Regions from separate parts of the Micromonospora sp. NPDC048986 genome, predicted to be linked through region 2. Evidence: riboswitches for the same ligand, from Rfam matches in the RefSeq annotation. Region 2 holds a riboswitch; the other holds the start of a gene.
What was found. A riboswitch is a leader RNA that binds a small molecule or an ion and turns the genes downstream of it on or off. The one in region 2 is predicted to bind S-adenosylmethionine.
Positions count from the first base shown of each region.

Region 1: it holds a riboswitch for S-adenosylmethionine, as region 2 does, so the genes downstream of both, AB0B94_RS22755 (ABC transporter substrate-binding protein) here and AB0B94_RS17235 (aminotransferase class V-fold PLP-dependent enzyme) in region 2, are expected to answer to the same signal.

Region 1 is NZ_JBEZFJ010000011.1:169,722-175,651, reverse strand. It holds gene corA (magnesium/cobalt transporter CorA) at 1-299, opposite strand, end outside; gene AB0B94_RS22760 (amino acid transporter) at 474-2,414, shown strand; SAM riboswitch class IV at 2,500-2,611, shown strand; gene AB0B94_RS22755 (ABC transporter substrate-binding protein) at 2,880-3,788, shown strand; gene AB0B94_RS22750 (amino acid ABC transporter permease) at 3,828-4,601, shown strand; gene AB0B94_RS22745 (amino acid ABC transporter ATP-binding protein) at 4,598-5,341, shown strand; gene AB0B94_RS22740 (Na+/H+ antiporter) at 5,349-5,930, opposite strand, start outside.
Region 2 is NZ_JBEZFJ010000007.1:312,917-318,846, reverse strand. It holds gene AB0B94_RS17235 (aminotransferase class V-fold PLP-dependent enzyme) at 1-720, opposite strand, end outside; SAM riboswitch class IV at 791-911, opposite strand; gene AB0B94_RS17230 (PrsW family intramembrane metalloprotease) at 935-2,425, shown strand; gene AB0B94_RS17225 (hypothetical protein) at 2,450-2,617, opposite strand; gene AB0B94_RS17220 (co-chaperone GroES) at 2,711-3,049, opposite strand; gene AB0B94_RS17215 (AI-2E family transporter) at 3,155-4,519, shown strand; gene AB0B94_RS17210 (ATP-dependent DNA helicase) at 4,649-5,930, opposite strand, start outside.

The sequences.
Region 1 (5,930 bases), on a different contig from region 2:
TCGACCGCCAGGTCGTGCAGCCGAAACTCCCGCGCCAGCGAGGTGATCTGCTCGATGTCCGGCCGGTACAACCCGATCCAGGCCATCGCGCCGTCCTGCTCCTGCAGACAGCGGTACGTTTCGGCGAGGCCGGACGGCGAGGCGAACCGGTGCCCCCGGAGGTAGACCGCGCTGTCCACCAGGCCGCCGTGGGACGCGCCGGGTGACTCCGCGGACGGCGCCACGCCGACAGTCGTCTCGTACTCGTCGAGTTGGCGTCCGAAGCCATCACCCGGGCGGAAGCGACGGCCGCCGACCATGCCCTGTCCCCTCCCCCGGGTGCCGTCCCATCCAGCCCGGGGCGCTGCTTCCCCAGTGTCCTGGGCCCTGAAACCCGCAGTGGCGTCGGCTGTGTTCCGCACACCGGCGGACGGGGCCGGTCCGACGGGCGGATACTCACGGTGACCGGGGTTGGGATGACGGGGGACGCGCCGGTGACTGTCGACAGACGCGCCGGCCGGTTGCGGGGGTGGCTGCTCGACGCCGGCTCGGACCAGGCCGTGCAGCACCCGGGGCCGCACGGGCGCCCGCCGGAGCACCGGCACCACCCGTGGTGGAAGGTGATGTGCCTGACCGGTGTCGACTACTTCTCCACGCTGGGTTACCAGCCGGGCATCGCGGCGCTGGCCGCCGGGGCGCTCTCACCGGTGGCGACTGTGGTGCTGGTGCTGGTGACTCTGCTGGGGGCGCTGCCGGTCTACCGGCGGGTGGCGGTGGAGAGCCCGCACGGTGAGGGTTCCATCGCGATGCTGGTACGCCTGCTGAGCTACTGGCCGGGCAAGTTGCTGGTGCTGGTGCTGCTCGGTTTCGCGGCCACCGACTTCATCATCACCATCACCCTCTCGGCCGCCGACGCGACGGCGCACATCGACGAGAACCCGTTCTGGCCGAGCGGGCTCAAGGGTCACGAGGTGCTGGTCACGCTGCTGCTGCTGTCGCTGCTGGGCGCGGTGTTCCTCAAGGGATTCGCCGAGGCCATCGGGATCGCCGTCGTGCTGGTCGCGGTCTACCTGACGCTGAACGCCGTGGTGGTGGCCGACGCGCTGTGGCGGGTGGTGACGCACCCGAGCGCGGTAGGTGACTGGACCACCGCGCTGACCACCGGGCACGGTGATCCGTGGCTGGTGGTCGGGTTGTCGCTGCTGGTCTTTCCGAAGCTGGCGTTGGGCCTGTCCGGCTTCGAGACCGGGGTGGCGGTCATGCCGAGCGTACGGGGTGATCCGCAGGACTCGGAGGCCCAACCGCTGGGCCGGATCCGTGGCGCCCGCCGGCTGCTCACCACCGCGGCGGTGATCATGAGCGTCTTCCTGATCACCAGCAGTGTGACGACCACAGTGCTCATTCCGCCGGAGGCCTTCCAGCCGGGCGGGCCGGCGAACGGGCGCGCGCTGGCCTACCTGGCGCACGCCCACCTCGGCGAGGTGTTCGGCACCGTCTACGACCTGTCCACCATCGGAATTCTCTGGTTCGCCGGGGCATCCGCGATGGCTGGTCTGCTCAACCTCGTGCCGCGCTACCTGCCCCGTTACGGCATGGCGCCCACCTGGGCGCGAGCCGTCCGGCCGCTGGTGCTGGTCTTCACCGCCGTGGCGTTCCTGATCACGATCATCTTCGAGGCCAGCGTGGACGCGCAGGGCGGCGCGTACGCCACCGGGGTCCTGGTGTTGATCACCTCGGCCGCGACGGCGGTGACGCTCGCGGCGCTCCGGCAGCGTCAGCGCGGCCGCACCATCGCGTTCGGGGTCATCGCGGTGATTTTCGTCTACACCACGCTGGCGAACGTGGTGGAGCGCCCGAGCGGCGTCAAGATCGCGGGCTGTTTCATCGGCGGGATCATCCTGGTGTCGGCGCTGTCCCGGCTGATGCGGGCCTACGAGCTGCGCGTCGACCACGTCGAGCTGGACCACGCCGCGGCCCGGATGATCGACGAACGCGCCGGACGGCGGATCCGCCTCATCGCGCACGAACCCGACCGGCGCGACGAGGTGGAGTACCACGCGAAGCTGGCGCAGACCATGGCGGACAACGACTTTCCCGACGACAGCGACGTCATCTTCGTCGAGGTCACTGTCACCGACCCGTCCGACTTCGAGACCGAGCTGCTGGTCCGCGGCAGCGTGGTCGACGGCCGCTTCCCGGTGCTCAGCCTGGCCAGCTCGTCGGTGCCCACCGCGCTCGCCGCCCTGCTGCTGGAGATCCGTGACCGCAGCCGTCACCGCCCCCACATCTACTTCGAGTGGTCCGAGGGCGGCCCAACCCGCAACTTCCTGCGCTACCTGGCGTTCGGACAGGGCGCCATCGCCTCGGTGACCCGGGAGATCCTGCGCCGCCAGGAGCCCGACCCGCACCGTCGACCGCACGTGCACGCCGGCTGACCTGCGAGTCGACAGCCGTCGCGCACAGTGAGCGTGGTCATACCGACTGGACGATCCACCCGTTCGTGCTGCTAGCCTCGGCGCAGGTCATGAGCGCCAGCGCGAAGCCCCGGCTCGCTGGCCGGCAACCCTCCTCCGCGGTGGGGTGCCCCGGGTGAAGACCAGGCACCGGCAGGACGTCGGTGCAAGCGTGGCCTGGCACCCAGGTCAGCACAGACCCGGGAGAACCATGCGCATCCTCCGCACCACCCCACCGACCGACGTCGCGGACTCCCGCACCGGTCGACCCTCGCCCGCACTGATCCGGCGGCGGCACGTGGACATGATGCGAATGTGCAGCGCCGCCTGTCGTCGCGGCACCGCGCTCTAGCACCCCCTTCCCCAGCTCCTTTCCCACCGGTACGCCCATCGGGCGTGCCGTCGGTGGCGCACGTGCGCGCCCAGACACCACACTCGGAGACACCAGTGCGATTCCTTCCTGCCCTGACCCGTGCCGCCGCCCTGGGCGCGGCCACGATCCTGGCCGCCACCACCCTCACCGCCTGCGGCGACGACAGCTCGTCCGACGCCACCGCCAACCCGTACCGCCTGGCCCAGGCGGGTGTGCTGCGCGCCGGAACGCTTACCGACGCCCCGCCGAACGTGTACCTCAAGGACGGCAGGTTCACCGGCTTCGACAACGACCTGCTGACCGCCGTGGCCGGCAAGCTCGGCCTCACCGTCGAGTTCGTCGGCACCGACTTCTCCGCGCTGCTCAGCCAGGTGAACAACCGCAAGTTCGACGTGGGCAGCTCCTCCATCACCATCACCGAGGCCCGCAAGAAGACAGTCGACTTCGGCAACGGCTACGACTTCGGCTACTTCGGCCTGGACGTCCCGGCCGGCTCGCCGATCACCGGCTTCGACCAGCTCACCGGCAAGCGGGTCGTGGTGGTGCAGGGCACCGTCCAGGACGACTACGCCACCGGCAAGCAGCTCAACCCGGTGCGGGTGCCGGACTACAACGGTGCGATCAACCAGCTCAAGGCGGGCACCGCCGACGCCTGGATCGCGCCGGCGGAGATCGGCGAGAAGTCGGCCGCCGACAGCAACGGCAAGATCACCGTGGCGGCCAAGCAGCTCAGCCCGGCACCGACCGCGTACGCGGTGGCCAAGGGGAACGACAAGCTGCGCGAGGCGCTGAACAAGAGCCTCGACGAGGTCATCGCCGATGGCACCTGGAGCCGGTTGCAGGCGCAGTACTACCCGGGTCGGCCGATCCCGGCGGACTTCACACCGGGCAGCGGCACGGTGAAGGCCCCGTCCGCGTCGGCCACGCCGTCGGTGTCGGCTGTGCCGACGGGGCCGTCGGCGTCCGCGTCGACCGCTTCCTGAGCCGGTGACGAGCGAGCGGGGCGGTAGGAGGAGCGACCGATGGATCCGTTGAGCACCCTGTGGGAGACCTTCTTCGACGCCGACGCGATGCGCGAGGCGCTGCCCGAGATGCTGACCGTCGGGTTGCCCAACACGCTGATCCTGGCGGTCTCCGCCGCCCTGCTCGGCTCGGTGCTGGGCCTGCTGCTGGCCGTCGCGGGCATCTCCCGCAGCCGCTGGTTGCGCTGGCCGGCACGGGTCTACACCGACGTGTTCCGGGGGCTGCCGGCCGCGGCGACGATCCTGCTGATCGGCGTCGGGCTGGCCCCGCTGGGCATGCAGGTCTGGGGGCCGGATCCCTACCCGTTGGGCATCCTGGCGCTGTCGCTCATCGCCGCCGCGTACATCGGGGAGATCTTCCGCTCGGGCATCCAGTCGGTGGAGGCCGCCCAGTTGGAAGGTGCCCGGGCGCTCGGCTTCTCCTGGGCCGACTCGATGCGGCTGGTGATCATTCCGCAGGGCATCCGGCGGGTCTTGCCGGCCTGGGTGAACCAGCTCATCGCGCTGATCAAGGACTCCAGCCTGGTCTACTTCCTCGGCCTGGTGGCCAGCCAGCGGGAGCTGTTCCGGATCGGGCAGGACTACGCGGCCACCACCGGCAACGAGTCGGCACTGCTGCTGGCAGGGCTCTGCTACCTGGCGTTGACAGTTCCGCTGACGCACGTCGTCAACTGGATCGACAGGCGGCTGCGCAACGGTCGGCCGGCCACCGTGTCGACCGAAGAGGACGACGACATCCTGTCGTACGCCGCGACCCAAGGAGATCGGCGATGACCACCGCCACGACGACCTCGGTCAGCCTCGACGTACGCGACGTGCACCTCGCCTTCGGACCGAACCGGGTGCTGCGCGGCGTCGACCTCTCGGTGCCGCGGGGCGCGACGGCCTGCGTCATCGGGCCGTCCGGGTCTGGCAAGTCCACACTGCTGCGCACCATCAACCGGCTGATCGAACCGGACCGGGGCGACGTGCTGCTGGACGGGCGCAGCGTGCTGGGCGACGACCCGGACGTGTTGCGGCAGCGGGTGGGCATGGTGTTCCAGCAGTTCAACCTCTTTCCGCACATGAGCGTGCTGCGCAACGTCACGCTGGCGCTGCGCCGGCTGCGCAAGCTCGATGCGGACGAGGCGGAGACCGTCGCTCGGGCCCAGTTGGAGCTGGTGGGGCTGGCCGGCAAGGCGAACTCCCGCCCGGCGCAGCTCTCCGGTGGTCAACAGCAGCGGGTGGCGATCGCCCGCGCGCTGGCGCTGCGGCCCGAGGTGATGCTCTTCGACGAGGCCACCTCGGCGCTCGACCCGGAGTTGGTCAAGGGCGTCCTCGGGGTGATGGCCGACCTGTCCGCCGCCGGCATGACGATGGTGGTGGTGACCCACGAGATGGGCTTCGCCCGGCAGGTAGCCGACACCGTCGCCTTCATGGACCGGGGCGTGGTGCTGGAGGCCGGCCCACCCGAGGCGATCTTCGAGCGGGCCGAGCATCAGCGGCTTCGCCGGTTCCTCGACCAGGTGCTCTGAGCCTGGGTCACTCGTTGGGTCCTCGCCCCAGCAGCCGGATCTCCTCGTTGTCCAGCGCGGCCTGGAGTTCCTGGAGCACCAGGTCGTCGATCTCCCGGTTGTCGCGCAGTCGGGTGACCTCCCGCCTCTTGTGGGCGAGGACGCCGAGGCGCAGTCGGCGTTCCAGCCGGCGCTCCTCGGCGGTGTTCCCGCCGCTCTCGTTGAGGTCCGCCAGATGCCGCCGGTACTCGGCCTCCAGCCGACGCACCGAGTCATCCTGGGCACCGATCTCCGCAGCTACCCGCGGTAGGGCGGCCAGGCCCACCTCGGTGGCGCGCCGCCGGGCGTTGCGGGCCTCGTCGACGCGTTCCGGGTCGCCGCTCAGCCCGGCCCAGCGGACCACCAACGGCAGTGTGGTGCCCTGAAGCAGCATGATCAGGACGATCACCAGCGCGGTGACGAAGATGATCAGATCGCGTTCGACCACCGGTCGACCGTCGACCATCACCGTCGGAACGGCCAGGGCGGCGGCCAGCGAGACCGCGCCCCGGAAACCGGACCAGCCCGCGACGGTCCCCACCCGCCAGCTCGACGGCCCCTGGCTCGGGTC
Region 2 (5,930 bases):
GGCGGCGTCCAGCCAGTCGGCCCGACCGATCAGCACGCCCGCGCCGAACGGCGCGTACAGCTTGTGGCCGGACACGGCCAGGTAGTCGACGTCGAGCGCGAGCAGGTCGACCGGGGCGTGCGGGGCGAGCTGCGCGGCGTCGAGCACGATCCGGGCACCGTGCCGGTGGGCCACCCGGGCCAGTTCGGCGACCGGCCACCGCTCACCTGTCACGTTGCTCGCACCGGTCACCGCCACCAGCACCGGCAACGCCGGGCTGCTGCCCCGGCGCAGCTCGGTGAGGGCGGCGGCGAGATCGCGTACCGCCCCGTCGCTGTCGCTGGGCACCGGCAGCCGCACCGACCCGCGCGGCCAGGGCAGCAGGTTGGCATGGTGTTCGGAGGCGAACGTGACAACGGTGGTGCCGGCCGGCACGGCCCGCGCCAGCAGGTTGAGCGCGTCGGTGGTGTTGCGGGTGAAGATCACATGATCGTCGGCGCGAGCGCCGAAGAAGTCGCCGATCGTCTGCCTTGCCTGCTCGTACGCGAGGGTGCAACGCCGCGACAGCGCTCCCGCTCCACGGTGCACGCTGGCGTACCAGGGCAGCAGCTCGGCCACCGCGTCGGCGGCGGCCCGCGCGCACGGCGCACTGGCCGCGTAGTCCAGGTTGATCTCGCCGGACACGCCGAGGACGTCGAGCGGCGCGGACGGCACCGACGGCACGGTGGGCAGGCTGGGCAGCGAGGGGACGAGAGTGACGGACACGCCGGAACCTCCGGGGTCAGGGACCCCGGGTGCGACATCGGGACGGGGTCCGCGCTTGCCCAGCACACCGATCGGGCTGGGCCCGGTCATCACCCGGGGCACCCCACCGCGAACTCGACGAGGGTTGCCGGCCAGCAAGCCGGGGCTTGACGCTGGCGCTCGTGACCTGCCGGCAGCATAGCTGCTACCGATGCGACCGAACCAGCCGGCGGCGGATGGCTACGCTGACCGCATGGCCGACACCCCACCCGGTTCACCGCTGCCGCAGTCGCCCGCCGCCCCGCCTGCGTCAGCCGTCCCGCCCATGGGTGAGACGCCCCGGATGCCGCTGCGCCGACTGGGCTGGCGGCGGTTCCTGGCGCTGGCCGGGGTGGTGCTGTTGATCGCGGCGTGCGCGGTCTTCATGGTCTTCACGCTCGGCCAGTCGCTCGGTGTGCAGGCCCTGCTGATCGGGGTGCTCGCCGCCATCCTGCCGGTGCCGGTGCTGGTCGCCTGCTTCCTCTGGCTGGACCGCTACGAACCGGAGCCGTTGAAGTATCTGATCTTCTGCTTCGCCTGGGGGGCGTTCGTCTCCACCGCCGCCTCGCTCACGGTCAACGACTTCGCGGCCAACCGCTTCGCCGACTGGGGCCTGCCGTCCGCGCTCACCGGGGTGCTGGTGGCGCCGTTCATCGAGGAGCTGACCAAGGCGCTGGGGCCGATCCTGCTGCTGGTGTTCCGTCGCCGCGAGTGGTCCGGGATCACCGACGGCCTGGTCTACTGCGGGCTCTCCGCGGTCGGTTTCGCGATGGTGGAGAACATCCTCTACCTGGGCGGGTTGGGGTACGCGGCCGGCGCCGACCGGTACGGCCCGGCCACCGGCATCCAGCAGGTCATCGCGATCTTCATTCTGCGGATCCTGCTGTTCGGGTTCGCCCATCCCCTTTTCACCTCGATGACCGGTGTGGGGTTGGGTATCGCCTCCCGGACGGCCGACCGGCGCATCCGGGTGCTCGCCCCGATCGCCGGCCTGCTGCTGGCGATGATGCTGCACGGCACGTGGAACCTGCTGCCCACGCTGACCCAGGCCACCGGCGAAGCCATGATCATGCTGTACGGCTTCCTGGGCCTCATGGTGCCGGTCTTCTTCGGCACCGTGGGGCTGGCGCTGTGGCTGCGCGCCTGGGAGGGGCGGCTCACCGAGCGGGTCCTGCCCGACTATGTACGCGCCGGCTGGCTCAGCCCACCCGAGGTGGCGGCCCTGAGCAGTCTCGGCCGACGGCACGCCGCCCGCAGTTGGGCGCGGCGGGTGGCCGGCGACGCCGGGGTGCGGTCGATGCGGGGTTACCAGTCCGCCGCGACCCGGCTGGCCCTGCTGCGCGACGGGGCGCTGCGCGGCCTGGACCGCAAACCCGCAGACCAGGAGCGAACCGTCCGCGAGGAGCGGGAGCTGCTGGAGGCGATCACCCAGTACCGGTCGTTCTTCGTGGGTCGGGACCCGCAGGCCCCGGCGGGGGTCTGGGACGGCAGCCGCTACCACCTGCGCTTCCCGGACGGCACGCGGCGCGCGGTGGATGCGCCGGACGAGCCGGTGGTGCCGATCCCGGTGGTGCTGGCTCCCGCCCCGGCTCCGGTGGGGTACACCCCGCCCGGCTGGCCCGCCCTGCGCCCGGCGTCGCCCTGGCCGCCGACGCACCAGTGAGAGCCGGCTGACCAGGAGTGCGGCTCAGGTCATCAGCGAGGTGAGGAAGTCACCGAGGCCCTGGAACATCGCGATCAGCGCGGCCCCGATCGCCCGGAACATCTGCGCGGCGCCGTCCGGCCGAAAGGCCATGAAGTAGATCAGGAACGCGACACTGCCCCAGGTCAACAGCTTCTTCACGAATACCGGCATCGTCCCTCCCCAGGGCCACGGTCGCCGGATGGCTTCCCGTCGTGCGGCTGGGCAAACGGTGCGCGACGGGGCCTGGTGGCCGGGGGAGGTGCGTCAGAGGTAGAGGCCGGTCGAGTCGTTCTCGATCCGCTCGGCGGCCACGGCGTGTACGTCCCGCTCCCGCAGCAGCACGTAACCGCGGCCGTGCAACTCGACCTCGGAGCGCTCGTCCGGGTCGAAGAGCACCCGGTCGCCGGAGACGATGGCGCGGACGTTCGGCCCCACGCCTACCGCCGTGGCCCAGGCGAGGCGCTTGCCGACGGCGGCGGTCGCCGGGATGACGATGCCAGCGGTGGAGCGGCGTTCGCCCTCGCTGCCCTCCATCCGCACCAGCACGCGGTCGTGCAGCAGGCGGATCGGCAGGCCGGCGTCGAGATCGTTGTCGGCGGTCACGTCGCAGACGCTACCGTGTGGCCGATGGTGCCCGGCCGGTGGTTACGCCGGAGGTGGTCGGGGCATTGTGTGGCGGAACCGCCCTACGGTGTCGGGAACGGACGTATGCTGTCCGACCTGTCGCCGTCGGCGGGCCGGGTTTTCTGCCAGGAGGTGCGCTTGAGCCGCTTCGAGCGGGTACGCGGGCGGCTTCGCCGCGCCTACCAGTCACGACATGAGTCGGCGCGCGCCGACGAGGGCGTTTCCAGTGATGCGTTGAACGACACGTCGGAGGCGGCCCGGGTGGCGTCGCCGGCTGTGCCGGGGCCGACCGCGCCGGCGAGCGCCACTGTCTACGGCGCGGAACCTCCGGTGGATCTGCACAGCTCCACCTCCAGCCGGGACGACGCCGACGTTCCGCACGGGCTGCGGATCGCCGCCGCTTGGTGTTGGCGACTGATCGTGATCGGCGTGGTGGCCTGGGCGCTGCTGCGGATCGTCGGCACGGTCAAGATCGTGATCATTCCGCTGGCCATCGCGCTGCTGCTCTCCGCGCTGCTCGCCCCGGCGGTGGGCTGGCTGCTGCGGATCCGGTTCCCCCGGTCGCTGGCGACGGCGGTGGTGCTTGTCGGCGGTCTGGCAGCGGTGATCGGCACGCTGACGCTGGTGGTCAACGAGTTTATTCGCGGCGTGCCGGAGCTGAGCGAGAAGTCGTCGGAGGGTGTCCGGCAGATCCAGAACTGGCTGAAGACGGGCCCGCTGCACCTCTCCGACACCCAGCTCGACAGGTACATCGACGAGGCGCAGGCCTGGATCAACAACAACACCTCAAGGTTCACCAGCGGCGCGCTGAGCACCGCGGCGACCCTGGCCGAGGTGCTGACCGGCACGCTGCTGGTGCTCTTCGCGACGTTCTTCTTCCTGCGCGACGGCAACCGGATCTGGCGCTTCCTGGTCCGACTGCTGCCGGTGGCCGCCCGGTGGAAGGTCGACGACGCGGGCCGCGCCTCCTGGCAGACGCTTGTCGCCTACGTCCGCGCGACAGTGCTGGTCGCGTTCATCGACGCGGTCGGCATCGGCATCTTCCTGGTCGCCTTCGACATCCCGTTCGCCTTCCCGCTGGCCGCCCTGGTCTTCCTCGGCGCGTTCATCCCGATCGTCGGTGCGGCGCTCTCCGGCGGCGTGGCGGTGCTGGTGGCCCTGGTCGACAGCGGCCCGGTGACCGCGCTGATCATCCTGGGCGCGGTGATCGGCGTGCAGCAGATCGAGGGGCACGTGCTCCAACCGCTGATCATGGGCCGGGCGGTCGCCCTCCACCCGCTCGCCGTGATCATCGGTATCGCCGCCGGTGTCGTACTCGCCGGCATCACCGGCGCGCTGGTGTCAGTGCCGCTCATCGCGGTGCTGAACACCGCGGTCCGCCGGCTTGCCGCCCGCAGGGTCCCGGACACCCCGCCCGACGCGGTGGTCGTCGCCTCCCAGGCCCCCTAGACCCGCCCGTCGCGCCGCGCGTCCCGCCGACCACAAGATCACGCACGATCCTGGAAAGAGTGGCCTCCCGCCAGCGGGAAGCCACTCTTTCCCTGTTGTAGCGCGATCTTGAGGCGGGTCCGGCCCGGGTCAGGACTTGGCCAGGCGCTCCAGGGCGCCCCGGGCCACCTCCGGGCGGGTCGTGTACCAGAACGGGGGCAGCGAGCGGCGCAGGAACGGCCCGTACCCTCGGGCCGTCTCCAGCCGGGAGTCGAGCACCGCCACCACTCCCTTGTCGCCGGTCGCCCGGATCAGCCGGCCCACGCCCTGCGCCAGCCGCACCGCCGCGATCGGCACGCTGACGGCCGCGAAGCCGGAACCGCCGCCCGCGTCGACTGCCGCCGCGCGGGCCGCCGCCAGCGGTTCGTCCGGGCGGGGGAAGGGCAGCCGGTCGATGACCACGAGCTGGCAGGCGTCACCCGGCACATCCACTCCCTGCCAGAGCGACATCACCCCGAACAGGCAGCTGGCGCGCTCCTCGCGGAAGCGGCGCACCAGCAGCGGCAGCGCCTCCTCACCCTGAAGCAACACCGGCAGGTCGGTCCGCGCGCGCAACAGCTCCGCCGCCTGCTGCGCGGCCCGCCGGGAGGAGAAGAGCCCGAGAGTACGACCACCGAGCGCCTCGACCAGCCCGAGCAGTTCCTCTCCGGCCGCCTCGGGCAACCCGGAGACGCTGGGGCGGGGGAGGTGCGCGGCGACGTACAGGATGCCCTGCCGGGCGTAGTCGAACGGCGAACCGACGTCGAGTGACCGCCAACCGGGGCCCTCGGTGGCCGGGACGACGGCGTTCGGGGTGACGTCGCCGGCGACGCGACGGCCCGGCGCCTCGGCGGCCGGCCGGCCGGGGCCGGTGCGGGCGGCCAGTGCGGCCGCGGCGGGAGTCGGCGGGGCGGGCGGCGGCGCGTCCAGCCCGAGGGCGCGGGCGACAGTGTCGAACCGGCCGCCCAGCGCCAGGGTCGCCGAGGTGGCCACGACGGTGCGTTCGTCGTACAGGTGGGTGGCGAGGGTGCCGGCCACCGACAGCGGCGCGACCACAAGTGCTCGGCGGTTGCCGCTGTCGTTCTTCTCCACCCAGGCCACGTCGTGGTCGCCCTCCTCCAGCAGCCGCTGCGCGGTGGTGGAGAGCTCGTCCAGGGCGGCCTTGGCCTGCTGCTTGCGGACCGGGTCGGGGTCGTCGGACTTGATGTCGCCGATCGCGTCCAGGGCGGAGCGGGTCGCCGCGTCGAGCAGGGTGCACGCCTCCCGCAGTGGCGTCGGCAGCCCCGCGGTGATCCGCCCGGCCGGCGCCTCGGCCAGCCCGACCGCCAGGGCGTCGCCGGCGGCGGTGAGCGCCTCGGCGGTCTCCGGGCGCAGCAGCGTACGGGCCCGCCGG